DNA from 2 places in the Stenotrophomonas sp. Steno-Z1 genome. Region 1 is predicted to be linked to the other one. Evidence: predicted binding sites of a transcription regulator. Region 1 holds the regulator's gene; the other holds the start of a gene.
What was found. The regulator HrcA, encoded in region 1, represses chaperone genes, less so after heat shock. The targets are predictions, from matches to a motif close to TTNGCACTCNNNNNNNNNGAGTGCNAA.
Positions count from the first base shown of each region.

Region 2: the regulator HrcA is predicted to act here: its motif matches at 2,179-2,205, upstream of rpoH (RNA polymerase sigma factor RpoH).

Region 1 covers NZ_JBWJPB010000002.1:785,942-790,150, forward strand. Annotated here, with positions in the region: gene AC06FD_RS10435 (LysR family transcriptional regulator) at 1-246, shown strand, start outside; gene recN (DNA repair protein RecN) at 302-1,963, opposite strand; gene hrcA (heat-inducible transcriptional repressor HrcA) at 2,075-3,142, shown strand; gene grpE (nucleotide exchange factor GrpE) at 3,227-3,742, shown strand; gene dnaK (molecular chaperone DnaK) at 3,883-4,209, shown strand, end outside.
Region 2 covers NZ_JBWJPB010000004.1:214,100-218,308, reverse strand. Annotated here, with positions in the region: gene AC06FD_RS13415 (hypothetical protein) at 1-1,149, shown strand, start outside; gene rpoH (RNA polymerase sigma factor RpoH) at 2,216-3,091, shown strand; gene purD (phosphoribosylamine--glycine ligase) at 3,530-4,209, opposite strand, start outside.

The DNA of each region.
Region 1 (4,209 bases):
AGCGACGGCGAAGCACTACGGCGACTGGTGCTGGGCGGGGTGGGCATGGCGCGGCTGGCGGCGTTCCAGGTACAGGACGACATCGCGGCCGGGCGCCTGCTGCCGGTGCTGGAACAGGCCAACCCCGGCGACCTTGAGGAGGTGCACGCGGTATTCCAGGGGCAGGGCGGCTACCTGCCGCTGCGGGTGCGCGCCCTGCTGGATTTCCTGGTGGAACGGGTCGACCTGGGACGGCCGCTGGGGTGAGCGGCGCCTGGCTGGCCGGCACCGCCAAGCGCCGGCCAGCGACCGCTGCGGGCCGTCAGACCTGCAGCAGCTTGCGGGCGGCGGCGCGGGCTTCCTTGCTGACTTCCACGCCGCCGAGCATCCGCGCCAGCTCTTCTTCGCGGGCCTTGGTGTCCAGCTTTTCCACCGCGCTCTGGGTCATGCCGTCCACCGGTGCCTTGCTGACCCGGTAATGGGCGTGGCCCTTGGAGGCGACCTGCGGCAGGTGGGTGACGCACAGCACCTGGCGCTTTTCGCCCAGGGCCCGCAGCTTGTGCCCGACGATATCGGCGACGGCACCGCCGATGCCCGAATCGACCTCGTCAAAGACCATGGTGGGCACCGCGTCCAGGTCGAGCGCCGCCACTTCGATCGCCAGCGAGATGCGCGACAGCTCGCCACCGGAGGCGACCTTGCGCAGCGCGCGGGGCGGCTGGCCGGCATTGGCGGCGACCAGGAATTCGACCCGTTCGGCACCATTCGGGTCCGGTTTGGACACCGCCTGCGGCTCGATCTCGATCAGGAACTGGCCGCCGCCCATGCCGAGCTCGCCGATCAGGGTGGTGGTGGTGTCCGAGAGCGCCTTGGCGGCCTTGCGGCGGCTGCTGCTGAGGACGTCGGCGACCACCTGCCATTGCCCGGCGGCCCGCTCGATTTCGCCGGCCAGCGCCTGCAGGCGCACGTCGGCGCCGCGAAGCTGTTCCACCTCGGCCTGCATCGCGTCGCGGTGCTCGCCCAGGCTTTCCATCGGCACGCGGTGCTTTCGGGACAGGTCGTGCAGCCGGCCCAGTCGGCGCTCGATGTCCTCGAACTGCTCGGGATCGGCGTCCAGGTCGCCCAGCACGCGGTCCAGCAGGACCAGCGCTTCATGCAGCTCGATGACGGCGCTGTCGAGCAGGGCATCCACCTCGCCCAGGCGCGGGTCGTGCTCGGCCACGCGGGACAGCTCGTGGCGGGTCTGCTGCAACAGCTGCAGCGCCGAGGTGTCGTCGTCGCCGTTGAGGCGGGCCACGGCCACGTCGCAGGCGGCGATCAGCGCGCTGGCATGGGCCTGGCGACGGTGGCTGCTGCCGAGCTGCTCGATCGAGGCCGGTTCCAGGTCTTCGCGTTGCAGTTCGCCCAGCTGGTGCTCCAGGTAGCCGATGCGGTCGCTGACATCGCCCTGGCGCGACAGCGACTCGGCCTCGTCCACCAGCGCCTGCCAGCGCGCGGCGGCCTGGCGGACCTGGCCGCGCTCGGCCTCGTTGCGGGCGAAGGCATCCAGCAGCGCCAGCTGCGAGGGTCGCGCCAGCAGGGCCTGCTGTTCATGCTGGCCGTGGATTTCGACCAGCGTGGCGGCCAGTTCGGTCAGCTGGGTCAGCGTGACCGGGCGCCCGTTGATCCACGCCCGCGAGCCGCCGTCGGCGCGGATGATCCGGCGCAGCTGGCACTGGTCCTCGTCGTCGAGCTCGTTCTCGCGCAGCCAGCGCCGCGCGGCGGCATCCGGTTCCGGGGCGAATTCGGCCGACAGCTCGGCGCGCGCGGCGCCGTGGCGGACCACGCCGCTGTCGGCGCGCAGGCCGGACAGGAAGCCGAGCGCGTCGACCATCAGCGACTTGCCGGCGCCGGTCTCGCCGGAAACCACGGTCATGCCCGGCCCGAATTCGAGTTCGGTAGCGCGGACGACGGCAAAATCCTTGATCGATAGATGTCTGAGCATGGTTGTCTGTTCTCGAGCCGCGCAAAGCTAGCATGGGTGGACGGCAGCACCAATGACTTGCCTTCGCTCCCCGCAGCCATTATCTAAGGTGGCGTCTCACAGGCTGATTCCATGCACCCATCTGCGTCACATCTTGCGCCCCGCGCCCGCCACCTGCTGCGGACGCTGATCGCACGCCACATCCAGGATGGCGAGCCGGTCGGGTCGCAGACGCTGGCGCGACTGGCCGGGCTGGATGTCAGCCCCGCCACCATCCGCAACATCCTGGGTGACCTGGAGGACCTGGGCCTGCTCAGCTCGCCGCATACCTCGGCCGGGCGGGTGCCCACCGCGCACGGCTATCGGGTGTTCGTGGACAGCCTGGTCAAGATGCAGCCGCCCGGCGAGGGCGAGCTCAGCCGGCTGCGCACGGAGCTGGCCACCGGCAACGGCACCCAGGCGCTGCTGGGCAGTGCCTCCGAACTACTCTCGGCCATGAGCCATTTCGTGGGAGTGGTCAGTGCGCCGCGGCGCGAGCAGTTCGCCTTCCGGCATATCGATTTCGTGGCCCTGGACGCGCGCCGGGTACTGGCGATCCTGGTGTTTGCCGACAACGAAGTGCAGAACCGGGTGATCGAGCCGCGCCGCGCCTTCGGCCCGGGGGAGCTGGAGCAGGTGGCCAACTACCTCAATGCCAACTGTGCCGGGCGCCCGCTGGCCGAGATCCGCCAGCGGCTGTTGCTGGAACTGCGCGATGCGCAGTCGGAGATGGAGCAGTTGCTGGCCCACGGCATCGAGCTGGCCGAGCAGGCGCTGGTGCCGCCGGCCGATGACATGGTGCTGGCCGGCGCGACCCGGCTGATGGGCGTGCAGGACCTGTCCGACCTGGAGCGGTTGCGCGAGCTGTTCGACGTGTTCGCCAGCAAGCGCGAGATCCTGCAGCTGCTCGAGCGCACCATCCAGGCCCCGGGCGTGCGCATCTTCATCGGCGAAGAGACCGGGGTGATGCCGCTGGAAAGCGTATCGCTGGTGACCGCGCCGTATTCGGCCGGCGGCCAGGTGCTGGGCGTGCTGGGGGTGATCGGCCCCAAGCGGATGGCCTATGACCGCATGATCCCGCTGGTGGAGGCCACCGCCCAGGTGCTGGGGGCGGCGCTGGCGGACCCGGCGGGCGGCGGATTGTCCCGGGATCGGGCATAAAACCCGCCGCCGGGCTCTTGAATCCCGACCCCGCGCCCACATAGGGGTGGGTGGAGGCGGAGAGTCACCGCCAAGGATCCGGAAATGAACCAAGATCAGCCCGATATCGCATCCCAGAATCCCGCCGGTGAGCCGGCTGCCGAGCCGTCCCTGCAGCAGCAGCTGGACAGCCTGCACAACGAGGTGGCCCTGCTGCGCGCCGAGTCGCTGCGCGAGCGCGCCGACCTGGACAACCAGCGCAAGCGCGTGGCCCGCGACGTCGAACAGGCACGCCGCTTCGCCAACGAAAAGCTGCTCGGCGAACTGCTGCCGGTGTTCGACAGCCTGGACGCCGGCCTCAACAGCGCCGGTGCCGAGCCCAGCCCGCTGCGCGAAGGCCTGGAGCTGACCTACAAGCAGCTGCTCAAGGTGGCCGCCGACAACGGGCTGACCCTGCTCGACCCGACCGGCCAGCCGTTCAACCCGGACCACCACCAGGCCATCAGCCAGGTCGACGCGCCCGGCGCGGCCCCGGGCAGCGTGGTCCAGGTGTTCCAGAAGGGTTACCTGCTCAACGATCGCCTGCTGCGCCCGGCCCTGGTCGTGGTCGCCCGCGATTGATCGCCAGCGGACGCTGAACGGGTTTTGCCAGCATCGGACACTGTGTTTGGTGGATGGCTTGAAAGTCCCGGCAGCGTCCCACACATCCCATTCATAACCCGGCAACTGCCGGATTCCCAGAACTTTCAGGAGTCTCCCTCATGGGCAAGATCATTGGTATCGACCTCGGCACCACCAACTCGTGTGTGGCGATCATGGACGGCGGCAAGGCCCGCGTCATCGAAAACGCCGAGGGCGACCGCACCACGCCGTCCATCGTCGCCTACACCAAGGACGGCGAAGTGCTGGTGGGTGCCTCGGCCAAGCGCCAGGCCGTCACCAACCCGAAGAACACCTTCTACGCCGTCAAGCGCCTGATCGGCCGCAAGTTCACCGACGCTGAAGTCCAGAAGGACATCGCGCACGTGCCCTACGGCATCCTGGCCCACGACAACGGCGACGCCTGGGTGCAGACCAGCGATGCCAAG
Region 2 (4,209 bases), on a different contig from region 1:
CTGGACGATGATGGCGGCGCGTACGAGAAGAACGATCTGCTCACCCTGGGCGCGCGCTATCTGTTCGGCGACCGCAGCAGCGTCGGCGCCGAGCTCAGTGGTGGCAGCCGCGGCCACGGGGCCAAGGTGGATGCCGAGTACCGCATGGCCCCGGACCACAGCCTGTACGGCAGTTACAGCTACAGCACCGACCGCACCGGCACCGATCCGCTGTTCGACACCGGCCTGCAGAGTGGCTGGACGCTGGGCCAGCGCTGGCGCCTGAGCAACCAGGTCAACGTCTACAACGAAAGCCAGTACCTCAAGGATCGCCGCCAGGACAGCGCCGGGCTGGTGCACACCTTCGGCATGGATTTCTATCCCGCACAGGGCTGGAACCTGGGCTTCACCGTCATGGACGGCGAACTGGATTCCAGCGCCGGCCGCATCGACCGCCGCGCCTACAGCGTCAGCGGCGGCCGTACCGATGCGGTGGCGCAGTGGAGCAGCAAGCTGGAGTACCGGCGCGACAGCGGGGCCGAACAGCGCGAGCAGTGGGTGACCACCAACCGGCTGCTGTACAAGCTCAACGAAGACTGGCGCTTCGCGCTGCGCGCCAACTACGCCGACACCGACGATCGCATCAATCCGCTGGCCGACGCCAAGCTGGTGGAGACCAACGTCGGCTTTGCCTGGCGACCGCACGACAGCACCGGTTGGGCGGGCTTCGGCAAGTTCACCTATCTCTACGACGTGGCCTCGCTGGGCCAGGAAGGCGGCAACCTGTACGACCAGCGCTCGCAGGTGCTGTCGCTGGAAGGCATCCGCCAGCTCGGCGCGCGCTGGGAACTGGCCGGCAAGCTGGCCTCCCGCTGGGGCGACTACCGCACCGGCCGCGGTGAAGGGGCCTGGCTGGACAGCCGCGCCGATTTCGCCGCGTTGCAGCTGCGTTATCGCCTGTTCGAGAAGTGGGAAGGGCTGGCCGAACACCGCTGGCTGAAGGTGCGCGACGGTGGCGTGCGCAAGGGCTGGCTGGTGGGGCTGGACCGGCGGGTAGGGGAGAACTTCAAGGTCGGGGTGGGGTACAACTTCACCGAGTTCAGCGATGACATGACCGAGCTGCGGTATGACCAGAAGGGGTTCTTCTTGAATATGGCGGGGTATTACTAGGCTTCGGCGGTCGGCTTCGGTGGGGGGGTGTTGGTAGAGCCGAGCCATGCTCGGCTGGGCCACCGACCAAGCTGGCGTTGTCTGGCTGGCACGCATTCGTTTTCGTCATTGACTGGCGTGCCACGCATCTATCTTCGTCATTGTCTGGCCTGCCACGCATCTATCTTCGTCATTGTCTGGCCTGCCACGCATGGCGTGGCACTACTGGAGATGGCGGCTTCGGCGGTCGGCTTCGGCGGGTGGGCTGTTGGTAGAGCCGAGCCATGCTCGGCTGGGCCACCGACCAACCTGGCATTGTCTGGCTGCCACGCATTCGTTTTCGTCATTGTCTGGCCTGCCACGCATGGCGTGGCACTACCGGAGATGGCGGCTTCGGCGGTCGGCTTCGGCGGGTGGGCTGTTGGTAGAGCCGAGCCATGCTCGGCTGGGCCATCGACCAAGCTGGCATTGTCTGGCTGCCACGCATCTGTCTTCGTCATTGTCTGGCCTGCCACGCATGGCGTGGCACTACAGGAGATGGCGGCTTCGGTGGGTGGGCTGATGTCGATGCAGGCCATGCCGGCCACGGCCAACCCTGACCGCGCGGCCACGTCCGTAGATCCAGGCCACGCCTGGATAGGCCACCGACCAACCCCGACCGGCCCAGCACCCGTAGATCCAGGCCACGCCTGGATGGGCCACCGACCAACCCCGACCCGCCCAGCGACGTCCGTAGATCCAGGCCACGCCTGGATGGGCCGCCGGCCAACCCCGACCCCACCCTCCCACGGCCCCGGACCACAGCCCGCAGGCCCCGCGATGCCGGGGGCTGAATGCCGGACAACCTTACCCGCCTGAATAGGCCGTGCCAGACACCGCGTTCAGCAGAAATCCACAGCCCGCCCCCGCGCATTGCAATCCAAGCTATTGAAACTAAACAACTATCTGCAGCCCTCCCGACCCCCTCGCCACTGTCATCATTTCGCGGTACGTTAGTCGGGTGATCGGTGCCAGCGTCCCATCAACAGAACGCTGGAACTTCTTTCCCCTTTAGCAGTCCAATTCCCGGACTGCTAAGATGAGTGCTATGAGCCAGAACACCTCTACTGCCCTTGTGGCAAACAATCTCCCGATCCCCAGTGCGCTCGGTTCGCTGGACGCCTACATCGGTGCCGTGCACCAGATCCCGGTGCTGTCGGTCGATGACGAGCAGGATCTGGCCCGTCGCTTCCGCGACGAGCTGGATCTGGACGCCGCGCGCGAACTGGTCCATTCCCACCTGCGCTTCGTGGTGCACGTGGCCCGTGGCTACAACGGCTACGGCCTTGCGCTGGGCGACCTCATCCAGGAAGGCAACATCGGCCTGATGAAGGCGGTGAAGCGCTTCGACCCGGACATGGGCGTGCGCCTGGTGTCCTTCGCGGTGCATTGGATCCGTGCGGAAATGCACGAGTTCATCCTGAAGAACTGGCGCATCGTCAAGGTCGCCACCACCAAGGCGCAGCGCAAGCTGTTCTTCAATCTGCGCAAGTCCAAGACCCGCCTGGGCTGGATGAACGCGGCCGAAGTCAGCGCCGTGGCCAAGGACCTCAACGTGTCCGAGCGCGAAGTGCTCGAAATGGAATCGCGCCTGTCCGGTCGTGATATCGGTTTCGACGCGCCCAGCGACGAGGACAATGAAAACGCCCCGCCGTCGCCGGCCGCCTACCTGGTGGCCGACGCGGAAGACCCGTCCATGGCCTATGAGCGTGCCGACAGCGAAGACAACAAGCTGCAGCTGCTGCGCGAAGGCATGGCCGAACTGGATGCGCGCTCGCGCGACATCATCCGCCGTCGCTGGCTGGACGCGGACAGCAAGGTGACGCTGCAGGAGCTGGCCGACGAGTACGGCGTGTCGGCCGAACGCATCCGCCAGGTCGAAGCGAACGCACTGAAGAAGATGAAGGCGCTGTTTACTGCGTAATACGCGGTGGCAATGGTGTGAACAGAAGGCCCGGCACTGCCGGGCCTTTTCTGTTCCGGTGGCGCTGTCTCATCGCCCATCTCTCCGACACGGCAATGCCAGGCGGTTCGTCTTTCAGTGTGGCGTGACATGAGGGAATCGAGGGTGGAGGCTGCGTTCATCCACGCATGGCGTGGATCTACGGTTGGCGGGCGATGGCCTGCGAACGAGGAAGGGCCCCGCAATGCCGGACCCTTCTTCTTTTTTCGGTGCGGCGTGACATGGGGAATCGAGGCTGGAGGCTGCGTTCATCCACGCATGGCGTGGATCTACGGTTGGCGGGCGATGGCCCGAGAACGATGAAGGGCCCGGCAATGCCGGGCCCTTCTTCTTTTTTCGGTGTGGCGTGACATGCGGAATCGAGGCTGGAGGCTGCGTTCGTCCACGCATGGCGTGGATCTACGATTCCCGCGCGATCGCCCGCCAGCCGATGTCGCTGCGGTGGAATTCGTTGGCCCAGCTGACCGCCGCCACGCCGGCATACGCGTTGGCCTGGGCGGCGCCCACGCTGTCGCCCAGCGCCGCCACGCACAGCACCCGGCCGCCGGCGCTCAGCACCTGGCCCTGCGCGTCCAGCACCGTGCCCGCATGGAACACCTTGGCGCTCGCCGGCACCGCATCCAGCCCGTGGATCACATCGCCGGTGATCGGCGTTTCCGGGTAGGGCGATGCGGCCATGACCACGCCCAGCGACGGACGCGGATCCCACTGCGCGTCCACCTCGTGCAGGCGCGCATCGATGGCCGCGTCGAGCAGGTCCACCAGGTCCGACTGCAGGCGCAGCATCACCGGCTGGGTTTCCGGGTCGCCGAAGCGCACGTTGAATTCGATCACCTTCGGCGCGCCGCTGGCGTCGATCATCAGGCCCGCATACAGGAAGCCGGTGAACGGAATGCCGTCGGCGATCATGCCCTGCACGGTCGGGTTGACCACCTCGCGCATCACCCGCGCATGCACTTCTTCGGTCACCACCGGGGCCGGCGAGTACGCGCCCATGCCGCCGGTGTTCGGGCCGGTGTCGCCGTCGCCCACGCGCTTGTGGTCCTGCGAGGTGGCCATCGGCAGCGCGGTGGTGCCGT